3 regions of the Pseudomonas sp. HR96 genome follow, and region 2 is predicted to be linked to each of the others. Evidence: predicted binding sites of a transcription regulator. Region 2 holds the regulator's gene; each other region holds the start of a gene.
The links. Region 2 encodes sigma-54, which starts transcription at its own class of promoters, with help from an activator protein. Its sites were predicted from a motif close to ANTGGCATNNANNTTGCTNT; they were not measured.
Positions count from the first base shown of each region.

Region 1: the regulator sigma-54 is predicted to act here: its motif matches at 2,534-2,553, upstream of glnK (P-II family nitrogen regulator).
Region 3: the regulator sigma-54 is predicted to act here: its motif matches at 3,091-3,110, upstream of SFA35_RS22300 (pilin).

Region 1 covers NZ_CP139141.1:5,565,330-5,570,576, reverse strand. The annotation lists gene SFA35_RS24995 (YifB family Mg chelatase-like AAA ATPase) at 1-174, opposite strand, end outside; gene SFA35_RS24990 (FitA-like ribbon-helix-helix domain-containing protein) at 354-596, shown strand; gene SFA35_RS24985 (PIN domain-containing protein) at 593-751, shown strand; gene SFA35_RS24980 (hypothetical protein) at 780-1,007, shown strand; gene SFA35_RS24975 (LysR substrate-binding domain-containing protein) at 1,069-1,992, opposite strand; gene SFA35_RS24970 (accessory factor UbiK family protein) at 2,062-2,340, opposite strand; gene glnK (P-II family nitrogen regulator) at 2,770-3,108, shown strand; gene SFA35_RS24960 (ammonium transporter) at 3,148-4,515, shown strand; gene SFA35_RS24955 (secondary thiamine-phosphate synthase enzyme YjbQ) at 4,657-5,082, shown strand; gene sutA (transcriptional regulator SutA) at 5,182-5,247, shown strand, end outside.
Region 2 covers NZ_CP139141.1:4,873,799-4,879,045, forward strand. The annotation lists gene lptA (lipopolysaccharide transport periplasmic protein LptA) at 1-308, shown strand, start outside; gene lptB (LPS export ABC transporter ATP-binding protein) at 308-1,033, shown strand; gene SFA35_RS21855 (RNA polymerase factor sigma-54) at 1,193-2,689, shown strand; gene hpf (ribosome hibernation-promoting factor, HPF/YfiA family) at 2,774-3,082, shown strand; gene ptsN (PTS IIA-like nitrogen regulatory protein PtsN) at 3,095-3,559, shown strand; gene rapZ (RNase adapter RapZ) at 3,565-4,422, shown strand; gene SFA35_RS21875 (HPr family phosphocarrier protein) at 4,439-4,711, shown strand; gene SFA35_RS21880 (superoxide dismutase) at 4,909-5,247, opposite strand, start outside.
Region 3 covers NZ_CP139141.1:4,976,268-4,981,514, forward strand. The annotation lists gene SFA35_RS22285 (SGNH/GDSL hydrolase family protein) at 1-1,161, opposite strand, end outside; gene SFA35_RS22290 (helix-turn-helix domain-containing protein) at 1,386-1,850, opposite strand; tRNA gene SFA35_RS22295 (tRNA-Thr) at 2,401-2,476, opposite strand; gene SFA35_RS22300 (pilin) at 2,582-3,007, opposite strand; gene SFA35_RS22305 (prepilin-type N-terminal cleavage/methylation domain-containing protein) at 3,219-3,638, opposite strand; gene pilB (type IV-A pilus assembly ATPase PilB) at 3,867-5,247, shown strand, end outside.

The sequences.
Region 1 (5,247 bases), 690 kb from region 2:
CAGCCCGGAGTTGAGGATGGCACTGCGCACGCGGTCCTTGCTTTCCTTCACCGAAGCTTCCGGCAGGCCGACCATGGTCAGCGCCGGCAAGCCGTTGGCCAGATGCGCCTCGACGGTGACGGCAGGGGCACCGACGCCTACCTGGGCGCGGCTGTGGACGATGGCGAGGGTCATGAGCGGTCCTTGCTGCATGGGGAGTGTTGCTAGGGTAGTGGAGGGGGCGTAGCAAGGTGGCGGGAGTGTGATTCGGGGTGTTACGCCAAGTTCAGGATTAGGTCATAGCCATTTGTTTAGGTGCGTCAGTCCCGAGTATGATGATTGCATTGACAGCGTTGATTCGCTCGGAGGTCACCGTGGCCAGCATCACTATTCGCAATCTGGACGACTCGCTCAAAGCGCAACTACGTGTTGAGGCGGCCATTAACAATCGCTCCATGGAGGAGCAGGCGCGGGTAATTCTGTGTGCTGCGCTGACTCACAAAAAGCCTCGGGGCGGCCTTGGCAGCAGGATTCATAGCTTATTTGCCGGAGAGGGCCTAGAGCTGGAGCTGCCGTCCCGCAATGAAGCACCGCGGGCTGCGGATCTTTCTCAGTGATTGTTCTGGATACCAATGTCATTTCGGAGTTGATCAAGGACCGGCCCCACGCCCGTGTCTTGAATTGGGTCAACGAGCAAGCGGCTGACGACCTGGCTATCACTTCGATCACAGTCGCTGAAATCCTGTACGGCATCGCGCTTGCCCGAGGGTAGCCGAAAGGCTCGCCTGCAAAGAGCGGGCGTGAGTATGCTCGATGAATTCGAGGGCGCTGTTCTACCCTTCGATGGCGACTGCGCTGCAATCTACGCCCGCCGTGTTGCCCAATGCCATTCGCAAGGCTACGCGACTCAAATTGCAGATGCTCAAATTGCAGCCATCTGTGCCAATAACGAGGCGCTCCTGGCTACCCGCAATACCAAGGATTTCATCCATTTCCAGATTGAGCTGATCAATCCTTGGGAGGATTGAACGAGGCACGCTTGCCCTGGGCGGCCGACAGGCCGGTTTGAGGCTCAGTGAGCCCACCACATCACAAAGAAACCGGCACCTGCCGATCCCCCATGAACGCCTCCAACCTCGAGCGCAGCCAGCGTTCGGCGGGGTCGGTGTCCATGATGCTCAGCCAGACCATCGACAGGTCCAGGGGCGGCGTGTCGAACGGCAGCGGCTCGTCGAACAGCATCCCGGAGGCGGCCATGGCGGTGGCGGCGTAGTCGGGCAGGCCGGCCAGCATGTCGGTGCCGGCCAACAGCGCCGGCAGGGAGCTGAACTGCGGCACCGAAAGCACCACCTGGCGCTTGCGGCCGATCTCCTGCAGCCACTCGTCAGCGATGCCGGCAGTGTTGGCGGTAGGCGATACCAATACGTGGGGGCGCGAGCAGTACTCATCGAGGGTCAGCGGCGTGTCGGACTTATCGGCGCGCAGCACGCGGGCGTGCATGCGTCGCAGCAGCTTGCGCTTGGCGTTGGCCGGCAGGCCGCGGGTCTGGCTGATGCCCACGGTGATTTCGCCGGAGGCGAGCAGGTCGGGGATGCGCCAGTAGTCCACGTGCTGCACCACGAACACCACGCTCGGCGCTTCCTGGCGCAGGGCGCGCAGCAGCGGCGGCAGCAGGCCGAATTCGACGTCGTCGGACAGGCCGATGCGAAAGCTCATGGTGCTGCTGGCGGGGTCGAATTCGTGAGTCAGGCTCAGCGCCACGGACATGGCGTCGAGGGCCGGCGACAGGTGCTTGATCAGCTCCTCGGCGCGCGCAGTGGGCTCCATGCGATGGCCGATGCGAATGAACAGCGGGTCGTTGAACATCGCCCGCAGGCGGTTGAGCGCCGAGCTGATGGTCGGCTGGCCGAGGAACAGCTTCTCGGCAGCGCGGGTGACGTTGCGCTCCTGCATCAGCGTTTCGAACACCACCATGAGGTTGATGTCAGCCTTGCGCAATTCATTGCGATTCATTCACGGCAACCCTGTCCGGCGTCAATAGCGCCGAGTGTAGGGAGCGCGCGGGCGTGGCGTCCAGCGCGATTATTCGGCGGCCGGGGCCAGCCGTGCCTCCAGCTCGGCGACTTTGGCCTCCAGGCTTTCCAGGCGCGCGCGGGTGCGGGCCAGGACGACCATCTGGCTGTCGAATTCTTCGCGGCTGACCAGTTCCAGTTTGCTGAAGCCGCTTTGCAGCAGGGCCTTGAACTGGCTCTCCAGTTCGGCGCGCGATGGCGCTGCCTCGCTGTTGAACGGGTTGTTGCCGGTGAACAGGCGCGAGGCCTGTTCGCTCAGGGCGTCGAGGAAGGCTTTGGGCGCGAGCATGGGGGCGGATTCCGGAAAAAGTTCGGTCGAGTGTATCACGCGCTGTCTATAGTTCTGGAGGGCGGCTGCTCGCACGCTTTTGGCGCAGCGAGTTCGGGCGCCGCGCACTGATGTTGTGCGCAAGTGTTTTGCCGGTGGCCGTGCGCGGTGCCCGAGGCGAGGCAAAACCGGCGTGATGGGTGAGTTGTGGCGACATGGCAAGCTTTCTGCTTAGTGCCAAGTGACCCATGCACTGATGCAGTCGCTTCGACGATTCGGTCCTTGCGGCACGGTGCGCAGGCTTTGCGGGAAATGTTTCGTCAGGAGTGGTTTCTGGTGTCGGTCAGGGGATGCAAGACCGACGACGCGTTACAAAGCCAGAAGCTGCGCTTAGACTTGAGTCGGGTTTGTTTTCCTGGGGCAAGTCCACCAATTCGGGAGAGAGTTTTCATGAAGCTAGTCACTGCCATCATCAAGCCGTTCAAATTGGACGACGTGCGCGAGTCGTTGTCGGAAATCGGCGTGCAGGGCATCACTGTAACCGAGGTGAAAGGCTTCGGTCGGCAGAAGGGCCACACCGAGCTGTACCGTGGCGCCGAATACGTCGTCGATTTCCTGCCCAAGGTGAAGATCGATGTCGCCATCGACGACAAGGATCTTGATCGGGTCATCGAAGCGATCACCAAGGCCGCCAACACCGGCAAGATCGGTGACGGCAAGATTTTCGTGGTCAATCTGGAACAGGCGATTCGCATCCGTACCGGCGAAACCGATACCGACGCAATCTAAAAAAGCCGAACCAAACCCAACGCCCCAGGAGTAAACAATATGACTCTGCGTCAATTCGCAGGGCTAGGAGCCCTGTTGTCCCTCGTAATGCCTGGCCTGGCCATGGCGGACGATGCGGCAACCGCTGCAGCCCCCGCCGTAGCAGCCCCCGCGGCCCTCGTGCTGAACTCCGGCGACACCGCCTGGATGCTCACTTCGACCGCGCTGGTGCTGTTCATGACCATCCCCGGCCTGGCGCTGTTTTACGGCGGCATGGTGCGCTCCAAGAACATTCTGTCGGTGATGATGCAGTGCTTCGCCATCACCGGCCTGATCACTATCCTGTGGATGGTGTACGGCTACAGCCTGGCATTCGATACCACCGGTATGGAAGCCAACGTCGTCAACTACAACTCCTTCGCGGGCAGCATGGCCAAGGCCTTCCTGGCCGGCATCACCCCGGCCAGCATCACCGGCCCGGCGGCGCTGATTCCTGAAGCGGTGTTCGTCACCTTCCAGATGACCTTCGCCATCATCACGCCGGCCCTCATCGTCGGCGCCTTCGCCGAGCGCATGAAGTTCTCGGCCATGCTGGTGTTCATGGGCATCTGGTTCACCCTGGTCTATGCGCCGATCGCGCACATGGTCTGGAGCGGCCCGGGTTCGCTGCTGGGTGACTGGGGCGTGCTGGACTTCGCCGGTGGTACCGTAGTGCACATCAACGCCGGTGTCGCCGGCCTGGTGGCCTGCCTGGTACTGGGCAAGCGCAAAGGCTACCCGACCACCCCGATGGCTCCGCACAACCTGGGCTACACTCTGGTCGGCGCGGCCATGCTGTGGGTCGGCTGGTTCGGCTTCAACGCCGGCTCCGCCGCTGCCGCCAACGGCACCGCCGGCATGGCCATGCTGGTCACGCAGATCGCTACCGGCGCTGCCGCGCTGGGCTGGATGTTCGCCGAGTGGCTGACCCACGGCAAACCTAGCGCCCTGGGCATCGCCTCGGGTGTGGTTGCCGGCCTGGTTGCCGTCACCCCGGCCGCCGGTACCGTCGGCCCGATGGGCGGCCTGGTGATCGGCCTGGCGGCCGGTGTGGTGTGCTTCTTCTGCGCCACCACCCTCAAGCGCAAAATGGGCTACGACGACTCCCTGGACGCCTTCGGCGTGCACGGTATCGGCGGTATCCTCGGCGCCATCCTCACCGGTGCATTCGCAGCGCCTTCGCTGGGCGGCTTCGGCACCGTGACCGACATCGCTGCACAAGTCTGGATTCAGTGCAAAGGCGTCGGCTTCACCATCGTCTACACCGCTGTGGTGACCTTCATCATCCTCAAGGTGCTGGATGTGGTGATGGGCCTGCGGGTCAACGAAGAGGAAGAGGCTGTGGGCCTGGACCTGGCGCAACACAACGAGCGTGGTTACAACCTGTAATCGCTTGCTGCAAAAAATGCCCGGCTCGCCGGGCATTTTTTTGTCTGGAGTTTGTCATTTGCATCGGGCAACAGATGAACTGCATCGGCCCCTTTGTTTTTTCCCTGAGCGCGCTAGAATGCGCCCCCAACGGAGCATGCCATGTGGCAGCAGACCCTGATTACCCTGCGGGCCAGACCTCGCGGTTTTCATCTGATCACCGACGAGCTGCTCGCCGGGCTGCCGGCCCTGCGTGAGTGCCGGGCTGGTCTGCTGCATCTCTGGCTGCAACACACGTCGGCCTCGCTGACGGTCAACGAAAACGCCGACCCGGCGGTGCGCCGCGACTTCGAACGCTTCTTCAGTCGCCTGGTGCCCGAAGGCTCGGCGGGTTTCGAGCACAACGACGAGGGCGACGACGACCTGCCGGCGCACTTCAAGGCCAGCCTGCTGGGCTGCCAGGTCAGCGTGCCGGTGAGCCAGGGGCGCCTGGCGATGGGCACCTGGCAGGGCCTCTATCTGGGCGAGCACCGCAATCATGGCGGTGCCCGCCGAATCCTCGCCACGCTGCACGGCGAGGGCGCCTGACCAATGGCTGCCGGGGGATGTGAATTTTTTCTGGCAGCCTTAGACAGAAGAAAATGCTGGGCTATAAATAATCTGCTTGCGAAAGTCACGAGGTAGAACATGAGCGACGATGATCTGGAAAACGACGAACTCGAAGTAGGTGACGAGGACGATACCGAGGAAGGC
Region 2 (5,247 bases):
TCGACGTATTCACCTCGGTCGGCAACCTGGCTTACTACGAGCAGAAGCCGGCGATCGACAAACCGATCGTGCAGGCCTGGGGCGTGACCATCCAGTACTTCGCCGCGCAGAACCGCATCATCCTGATCGACAAGGCCAAGGTGGTGAACGACGGCAACACCTCGGTCGGCGAGAAAATCGTCTACGACACCGTCAAGCAGGTGGTCAACGCCGGCCGCGCCAATGGCGCCAAGGTCACCGAGCCGCGTCCGCGGGTCGACATGGTGCTCCAGCCGAAAAGCAAAACCGACGCACAGAAGGCTCAGTAATGGCAACTCTCAAGGCTCAGCACCTGGCCAAGGCCTACAAGGGCCGCCAGGTGGTGCGCGACGTCAGCCTGTCGATCGAGAGCGGGCAGATCGTCGGCCTGCTCGGGCCCAACGGCGCCGGCAAGACCACCTGTTTCTACATGATCGTCGGCCTGGTGCAGGCCGATCAGGGCCGCGTGCTGATCGACGACCTCGACGTCAGCTTCCAGCCCATGCACGGCCGGGCCAAATCCGGCATCGGCTACCTGCCCCAGGAAGCCTCGATCTTTCGCAAGCTCTCGGTGGCCGACAACATCATGGCCATCCTCGAGACGCGCAAGGAGCTGGACGCTGCGGGCCGGCGCAAGGAGCTCGAAGGCCTGCTGCAGGAATTCCACATCACCCACATCCGCGACAACCTCGGCATGAGCCTGTCCGGTGGCGAACGGCGCCGGGTGGAAATTGCCCGAGCACTGGCGACCTCGCCCAAGTTCATCCTGCTCGACGAACCCTTTGCCGGTGTCGACCCGATATCGGTCGGCGACATCAAGCAGATCATCCATCACCTCAAGGCCAAGGGCATTGGCGTGCTGATCACCGACCACAACGTCCGTGAGACCCTGGATATCTGCGAGACCGCGTACATCGTCAACGATGGTCGACTGATCGCCGAGGGCGATTCGGCGGCCATTCTTGCCAACGACCTGGTGAAAGAGGTGTACCTCGGCCACGAGTTCCGCCTGTAAAGGATGATTCGCGCGCCACAAGGCGTATTTATTGTGGCGCAGCTCTAGGCAAATGCTCGGGTTTCAGGCATATAATTTGCTTACGACATAAGTGCGACGCTTCGGCGCCGTGTAGTGGATGGCGCATCGCGCCGGCGAACAAGGTGTTAAGCCCCTGCCATGAAACCATCGCTCGTCCTGAGAATGGGCCAGCAACTGACGATGACACCGCAGTTGCAACAGGCCATCCGACTACTCCAGCTCTCGACCCTGGATCTTCAACAGGAGATCCAGGAAGCGCTGGAATCCAATCCTATGCTGGAGCGCCAGGAAGAAGGCGACGACTTCGACAACAGCGATCCACTGGCCGACAAGATCGAGCACAACGCCACCCCAGAGGTCCAGGAGCCCAGCTTCCAGGAAACCTCCGCGCCGACCGTCGACAACCTTGAGGACGGCGAGTGGAACGAGCGCATCCCCAACGAGCTGCCGGTCGACACGGCCTGGGAAGACATCTACCAGACCAGCGCCAGCAGCCTGCCCAGCAATGACGACGACGAGTGGGACTTCACCACCCGCACCTCGGCGGGCGAGAGCCTGCAGAGCCATCTGCTCTGGCAGCTGAACCTCGCGCCGATGTCCGACACCGACCGCCTGATCGCCGTCACCATCATCGACTGCATCAACAACCAGGGTTACCTGGACGAGACGCTGCAAGAAATCTGCGACTCGTTCGACGCCGAGCTGGACATCGAGCTCGACGAGGTCGAGGCCGTGCTGCGCCGCGTGCAGCAGTTCGAACCCGCCGGTATCGGCGCGCGCGACCTCAGCGAGTGCCTGGTCCTGCAACTGCGCCAGATGCCGCCCAAGACGCGCTGGCTGGCCGAAGCCCAGCGCCTGGTGCGCGAATTCATCGATCTGCTCGGCAGCCGTGACTACAGCCAGCTGATGCGCCGCATGAAGCTCAAGGAAGACGAGCTGCGCCAGGTCATCGAGCTGGTGCAGAGCCTCAACCCGCGCCCTGGCTCGCAGATCGAGTCCAGCGAGCCGGAGTACGTCATACCCGACGTCATCGTGCGCAAGGACAACGAGCGCTGGCTGGTCGAACTCAACCAGGAATCGGTGCCACGCCTGCGCGTCAACCCGCAGTATGCCGGCTTCGTGCGCCGTGCCGACACCAGCGCCGACAACACCTTCATGCGCAACCAGTTGCAGGAGGCGCGCTGGTTCATCAAGAGCCTGCAGAGCCGCAACGAGACGCTGATGAAGGTCGCCACGCAGATCGTCGAGCACCAGCGCGGCTTCCTCGACTACGGCGACGAGGCCATGAAGCCACTGGTACTGCACGACATCGCCGAGGCCGTGGGCATGCACGAATCGACAATTTCCCGGGTGACCACGCAGAAATACATGCACACCCCCCGCGGCATTTACGAACTGAAATACTTTTTTTCCAGCCACGTCAGCACCTCGGAGGGCGGTGAGTGCTCGTCCACGGCCATTCGCGCGATCATCAAGAAATTGGTTGCCGCCGAAAATCAGAAAAAGCCGTTGAGTGACAGCAAGATCGCTGGTTTACTGGAGGCACAAGGCATCCAGGTAGCCCGTCGCACCGTCGCCAAGTACCGTGAGTCCCTCGGGATTGCACCCTCCAGCGAGCGCAAGCGACTGATGTGAATGGCGCTTTCCTGATGCCACCACCAGCGTTCCAGTGGCAGGTTCCACCTGCCTCTTTATGCACTGGCAATAAGGAGAAGCGGTATGCAAGTCAACATCAGTGGGCACCAGCTGGATGTGACCGACGCCATGCGTGACTATGTCGGGGAAAAACTCGCCCGACTCGAGCGCCATTTCGACAAGATAACCAACGTGCAGGTCATCATGGAGGTCGAAAAGCTCAAACAGAAGATCGAAGCCACCCTGCGTGTACCTGGTGGTGAAGTTGTCGCCAACGCCGAGCATGATGACATGTACGCCGCCATCGACCTCCTCACTGACAAGCTCGACCGACAATTGCTCAAGCATAAGGAAAAGCAGCAGAGCCACCTGCAAGGTGCCGCCGCTCGCTGATACTCCCAACCCATGATCCGACTCGAAGATATCCTGACCCCCGGCCGTTCCCTGGTGAACGTGCCGGGTGGCAGCAAAACACAAGTACTCGAACAGATTGCTCAGCTGATCGCACGCGAAGTGCCACAGCTGGATCAGCAAACCGTGTTCGACGCCTTGGTTGCCCGTGAGAAACTCGGCTCTACCGGTTTCGGCAACGGCATAGCCATTCCCCATTGTCGCCTGAACGGTTGCGCCTCGCCGATCAGCGCCTTGCTGCACCTGGCTTCCCCCGTAGACTTCGACGCCATCGACGGTGCGCCCGTCGACCTGCTGTTCGTGCTGCTGGTACCAGAGGCAGCGACCGACGCGCACCTGGAATTGCTCCGGCAGATCGCCAGTATGCTGGACCGCAAGGATGTCCGTGACAGCCTGCGTGCCGCTGCCAGCAACGAAGCCCTCTATCAAGTAGTTCTGGACGTGCAGAAAGGGCATTGACCACCATGCGCTTGATCATTGTCAGTGGACGCTCCGGCTCCGGCAAAAGCACCGCGCTGGATGTACTGGAAGACAGCGGCTTCTATTGCATCGACAACCTGCCCGCCGGCCTGCTGCCGGAACTGGCCGAGCGCGCTCTGATCCACACCGAACTGGCGCAACCGCTGGTGGCGGTGTCCATCGACGCCCGCAACCTGCCCAGCCACCTGTCGCGCTTTCCGCAGCTGCTCGAGGAAGTGCGCAGCCGGCACATCCAGTGCGACGTGCTGTACCTGGACGCCGACGAAGACACCCTGCTCAAGCGCTTCTCGGAGACGCGCCGGCGTCATCCACTGAGCAGCGCCAACCGCTCGCTGGCTGAAGCCATTCGCGTCGAAACCGTGCTGCTGGGGCCGATCGTCGACCTTGCCGACCTGAAGATCGACACCACCAATCTCAATCTTTACCAGCTGCGCGACTCGATCAAGATCCGCCTGCTGAACAAGCCCGAGCCTGGCACCGCCTTTCTCGTGGAATCCTTTGGCTTCAAGCGTGGCATGCCGGTGGACGCCGACCTGGTGTTCGACGTGCGCTGCCTGCCCAACCCCTACTGGAAGCCCGAATTGCGCGAGCAGTCGGGCCTCGACCAGCCGGTGGCCGATTACCTCGCAGCCCAGCCGGACGTCGAGGAGATGTTCCAGGACATCTCGGCCTACCTGCTCAAATGGCTGCCGCGCTTCGCCGCCAGCAACCGCGCCTACGTCACCATCGCCATCGGCTGCACCGGCGGCCACCATCGCTCCGTGTACCTGACCGAGCGCCTGGGGATACTGCTGCAACAGTCACTCAAGAACGTTCAGGTTCGCCACCGCGACCTCAGTTGAAAGGATCACCTGCGCAATGCCCGCTTTGCAAATAACCATCATCAACAAGCTGGGCCTGCATGCGCGCGCTGCGGCCAAATTCGTCGGCGTCGCTGGGCGCTTTCCTTGCCAGGTGCGCATCGGCCGTACGCCGGAAACCCTGGTGGACGGCAAGAGCATCATGGCCGTCATGATGCTGGCGGCAGGCAAGGGGACCGAGGTGCACCTGAGGACCGAAGGCGAGCAGGAGCAGGAAGCACTGGATGCGATCGTCGAGCTGATCAACAATCGGTTCGACGAGGGGGAGTAATTTCGCCACCGACTCTTGGGCTTGCCCCCACATCGGGCGTGCGAGAGGGGGCGCCAGCGACAGCGTTGGGTAGCCGAGCTAGGCAGCGTGCTCGGCAAACCGCACCATCAGCAACACCAGCCCGGCGATCAGCACCAGCGTGCCGACCACCTTGCGCAGGCGTCGGGGCGCGTCTCGTACAGCCATGAACGCCTCGATCAAGCCAGCGCAGCTTGATAGCGCCGCTCAACCTCAGCCCAATTGACCACGTTGTAGAAGGCGCTGATGTATTCCGGGCGGCGGTTCTGGTATTTCAGGTAATAGGCGTGTTCCCACACGTCGAGGCCGAGGATCGGCGTGTTGCCGTTCATCAGCGGGCTGTCCTGGTTGCCACTGCTCTCGACCACCAGCTTTTTCTCTCTGGTCACGCTGAGCCAGGCCCAGCCGCTGCCGAAACGGCTAAGGGCGGCCTTGGTGAACGCTTCCTTGAAGGCCTCAAGGCCACCCAGCTCGGCGTCGATAGCCTGGGCCACGGCGCCCTGCGGCGCACCACCGCC
Region 3 (5,247 bases), 100 kb from region 2:
CTCCCGCGACAGCACGCCCGTCGGCTCACTGGGCCATGGGCACTCGCGGTGGCTGTCCTCCGGGTCACTCTTGACCGCCCAGGCGGGCGTGAGCAGCAGCGCCAGGCCGACGTTCGACAGGCCCCGGCCTTCACTCTTGACCAGCGCGGTGGCCTTGATGCGATCGCCCTCGTGCAGGTCGCCGACGTTGACCGGCGTCGAGATATTGATCTGCGGCGCCTCCCCGCCGGACTGCCCAATGATGTGCACCTTCTGCCACTCGCGCCCCTCGGCATCGACCTCCTTGCTCAGCGTGATCATCAGCCCATCGATATGGTTGGCCGACGCCTTCCAGCCGCTGGCCAGTTGCGACCCGCAACCGGCGCTGAACTCCAGATTGCCATCGCTGCCTTCCAGCAGCGGGTTGGCGGTCAACGAGCCCAACGGATTGCCGGCGTGGAAGCGCACATTGGAATCGAGGAAATCCCCCAACTGACGCACCTCGGCGGCGATCCGCGCACCTCCGGCGAGGCCCACCACCTGGGCGCCGATTTTCGACATATGGATGCCATCCACCGTCATGCCGTCCTTGACGTAATAATCGCTCCCGGAGGCCGGATCGACCATGGCATCCCAGACGTTGAGCACAGTGCATACCTTGCTCAGGGTGTGCTGGAACCACAGGTGCATCTGATAATGGTCCTCCTTGATCTGCGCCGAGCTCAGCTCGTAGTCACTGTGGCCGTTGCCGCGCGGCGTTTCGCCCACGACGATCACGCTGATACCGGCCTGGAAGAAATTGCGCACGATTTCGCGGACATTCTTCTTGCTGGTGCCCAGGTCGATGCCCGCCGTGCGGTCATTGGTACTGCCGATAAACACCGCCCGCGTGCAACCGCGGCTGTGCAGCAGCTCAATGAATTGCGGCTGGCGCTCCAGCATGCCGCGGGTGGTGTCGCCGGCGACGCCGCCGTTGAGTTCGCCCAGCAGGGAAAAGGCGTTCAGGCCGTAGGCTTGCAGCCAGTGAGCCAGGCCGACGTTGCGCAACTGGAAGTTGAGGCCGCCACTGCTCCAGGAAAGATAGGCGCGGCTGTCGCCGAAGAACCCGACGTAGCGCGAGTTGGCCGGATTCACTACAGCCAGGGCATGTTGGTCTACGGCAGGAATGGTTGGTGTACCCATGTGTCACCTCGTTCAGGCAAGGACAGACAGGAATTCCGTTTCAGGACGACGTTGGATGTCGAATGACAGTAGAGGCTGGGGCCTGGGCGGGCAATGAATGAGTTTTGGCAGATGTGGCGGGGGTGTATGGGGGGTTACAGCGGGAGGGGGAGATGGTGGAGATAGGAGTTGACCTGGATACAACACACAGGCGTCATAGATAACAGTGAACGGTGAATGCCTCATCAATACCCCATATCAAGCTCTTGGGCTTGTGCCGCCAGTTCTTCCATGGCGGCTTGACTCGCTCTGTCACGCTCGGCCTTGTAGGCCATGATATCGGTGAACTTGATACGGCGGTGGCTGCCGGTTTTTGTGTGTGGGATCTGACCCTCGTCCAGCAGCTTGACAAGATGCGGACGCGATACATTGAGCATGTCGGCGCCTTCTTGAGTAGTCAGTTCCGCGTGGATCGGCACTACCTTCACGGTGTTGCCCAAGGCCAGTTCGTTAAGTATGTCTCCGAGCAATCTAAGAGCGAACGTTGGTAGCTCAATGGCTTGGCGTTGCTGGTCCTCGTCAACCAGTTCGATACGTTGAGTGTCCAGCTTCCTCGAAATGAACGCAGCAATCTGGCGGCTTGATTCAATAGCCGCAGCGATCGCTTTCTCATCTGGAAGGATGCTTCGAGCGAGATCGGCGGTGGTCATGATGCATCTCCAAAAGCGACTTGAAATTCCTGGCGCCTCATACGGCAGGTAGGATTTTTAATCGAAATAAACGAAAATTGCAACAAGCGAAATAAACGAAACACAGCTGCGTGCTAGCCTAAGCGTAGCTATGAGCTAGCGGAGACGGCGCCGGCGGCACCCTCAGACCTGTACTCCCGCGCAGACTGACGCAAGCGTCTCTGCGCGGCGGTCTGGATCAAGGGAAACCACCGGGATGCCACTCCAACCCGAGCCTTTGCGCATATTGGCACGAGACATTGCCGCCTGAGCCCGAGCTACCGTCCTTTCAAGGCCTGGATGCCGCCCCTGTGGAACCAGTTGGCGTCCATCAAACGCAAGCTGGCGAGCCTACGCCAGGTCACGTTTGTCATAGGCATGTGAGTACCCATGGATTGTTGAACAGCGAAAGGGTACACAGATAGCAAAGGATGGGATGGGATCGGATGACACCGCATGAAACAGAAAGCCCGCACTAGGCGGGCTTCTTCGGGAAACATGCTACTGCTTAGCACTGCATGAATCTATCAACTGGTGCCGGAGATAGGAATCGAACCTACGACCTTCGCGTTACGAGTGCGCTGCTCTACCGACTGAGCTACACCGGCGGGTGGTGGTGGGGGCGATACGTTAGCATCAGGTAAAGCAGGTAGCAATGGTGGCCGAGCAGCTAACCACTCGACCTCCTGCTCGCCAGCAAATCCTCTACGTAGTTACTGCTTCACATAGTTGTTGGTGACACAGGCGTCGGCAGCGCCATACGCCCACGTGATCACGCCATTAGCGACGGTAGGCGTCAGTGTGCACGTATCACCAACCACAATGCCTTTGTATGCATTAGGGCTGGCCGTGATAACACCGTTAGCGTCGACAGCAATTGTCTTGAGAGCGCCTGTAGCTTTGTTCGTCGGCAAGGTAATGCCCAATTGAGCGGCGGTATTGCAGCTAGCGAAGGAAGAAGTTTCGTTGTAACAGACCGAGATAGCACTCTTCACCGCGGCCATTGTATCAGTGACCTCAGCGTAAGCCGCTTTCTTCATGTAGTTCTGGTAGGCCGGCAGAGCGATTGCAGCCAGGATGCCGACGATCGCCACTACGATCATCAGTTCGATAAGGGTAAAGCCTTTTTGACCTTTCATGACGAATCCTCGGGAAGCCAGTGTTAGTTCAGTCGATGGTCGGAGGCCGCCTTTCTGGCGCCTGCTGATGACCTGATTGGACTAGAGCACAGCCCGTGCCAAGTTCACATAGCACGGTTTTGCAGCGTGCAAACCCGGGTTGAGCCGCTGCTGAAACGACAAGAGCAGCACTAAGTGACGTTCTTCGTCACTTGTCGCAGGGCTGGTGACGTCATTTGACGTAACCCCGGTCCACGCAGGGGCCGCTGTAGGCCCAGGTCAAGCCACCATTGAGTGGCGTTGGGGTCATGACGCAGGTATCGGTGGCCGCGATGCCGCGATAGTCATTGGGTGTGGCGTTGATGGCGCCTGTGCCTGCCGTCAGGGAAATCGAGGCCAGCGCCTGGCCGGTATTGGTCGGCAGGGTCATGCCGAGCTTTTGCGCGGTGTCGCAGCTGGCCTGATCGGAGGTGCTTTGATAACACACATCCATGGCCGTCTTGATTGGTGCCATGGCGCTGACGATTTCGGTGTAGGCCGCCTTGCGGATGTAGTCCTGATAGACCGGCATGGCGATGGCGGCGAGGATGCCGACGATGGCGACCACTATCATCAGCTCAATCAGGGTGAAGCCACGTTGCAGAGTGTTCATTCGTTTCCCTCGAATTGGCAGCGACCCTTCCAGGGGTCGGAAAGCCGGCAGCTATGGAAGCTTGACGCAAAAAAGCTGGCCGGATTTGCGTAGGATGACGGTTTATCCTGCGATTGGCCAAGGATTTGCAGTAACAAAACCTGACGCCCCGCAGCCGCTCACCACGCCGATTTGGCACCGCCGCTCGACTAGGCTATAAAACAGCGATTGTATGTATCCGGTGGTCAAATGAACGATATCGCCCTCACCGGCCTGGCCAGGCAACTGGTCGTGGCCGAACTGCTTACCGATAAGGATGCGCAACAGGCGTATCAGCAGTCTCAGCGCAGCCGGGTGCCACTGGTCCATTATCTGGTACAGAACAAACTGGCCAAGAGCCGGGAAATTGCCGAAATCGCTTCGGATCAATTTGGCGTATCTCTGATCGACCTGAAGATGGTCGACCCCGAAAGCCAGCCTCGTGGCCTGGTCAGCGAGAAGCTGGTCCGCCAGCACCATGCCCTGCCCCTGTGGCGTCGCGGCAATAAATTGTTCGTAGGTGTGTCGGACCCGACCAATCATCAAGCCATCACCGATATCCAGTTCAACACTGGCCTGAACACCGAAGCCATTCTGGTCGAAGAGGACAAGCTGGCCGATGCCATCGAGAAATTTTTCGAGAGCGGCACCGGGCTCGAAGAGCTGGGCGACGATCTGGATAACCTCGATGTCGAAACATCAGGGGAAACGAAAGAAGTCGGCATAGACGCCGACGACGCCCCGGTGGTGCGCTTCGTCAACAAGATGTTGCTCGACGCCATCCGCAGCGGTTCCTCGGACTTGCATTTCGAGCCTTATGAAAAAGCCTATCGGGTACGCTTCCGTACCGATGGCATCCTGCGCGAGATTGCCCGGCCGCCGATCAACCTCGCCGGGCGCATTGCCGCTCGCCTGAAGGTCATGGCCAGCCTGGACATCTCCGAGCGGCGCAAACCGCAGGACGGCCGGATCAAGATGCGCATCTCGAAGAACAAGGCGATCGATTTCCGGGTCAACACCCTGCCCACCCTGTGGGGCGAAAAGATCGTGATGCGTATTCTCGACCCCACGAGTGCGCAGATGGGTATCGATGCGCTGGGCTATGAGCCCGAGCAGAAGGAATTGTACCTGGCCGCGCTGGCCCAGCCACAAGGCATGATCCTGGTCACCGGGCCAACCGGCTCGGGCAAAACGGTTTCGCTGTACACCGGCATCAACATTCTCAATACCGTCGACATCAACATCTCCACCGCCGAAGACCCGGTTGAAATCAACATGGAGGGCATCAACCAGGTCAACGTGAACAACAAGCAGGGGCTGGATTTCGCCTCGGCATTGCGCTCATTCCTGCGTCAGGACCCGGACGTGATCATGGTCGGCGAGATCCGCGACCTGGAAACCGCCGAGATCGCCATCAAGGCGGCGCAGACCGGTCACCTGGTCTTGTCGACCCTGCACACCAATAGCGCCGCTGAAACCCTGACCCGCTTGATGAACATGGGCGTGGCCAGTTTCAACATTGCCACTTCGGTCAACCTGATCATCGCCCAGCGCCTGGCGCGCAAACTGTGCAGCGTCTGCAAGCGCCCGG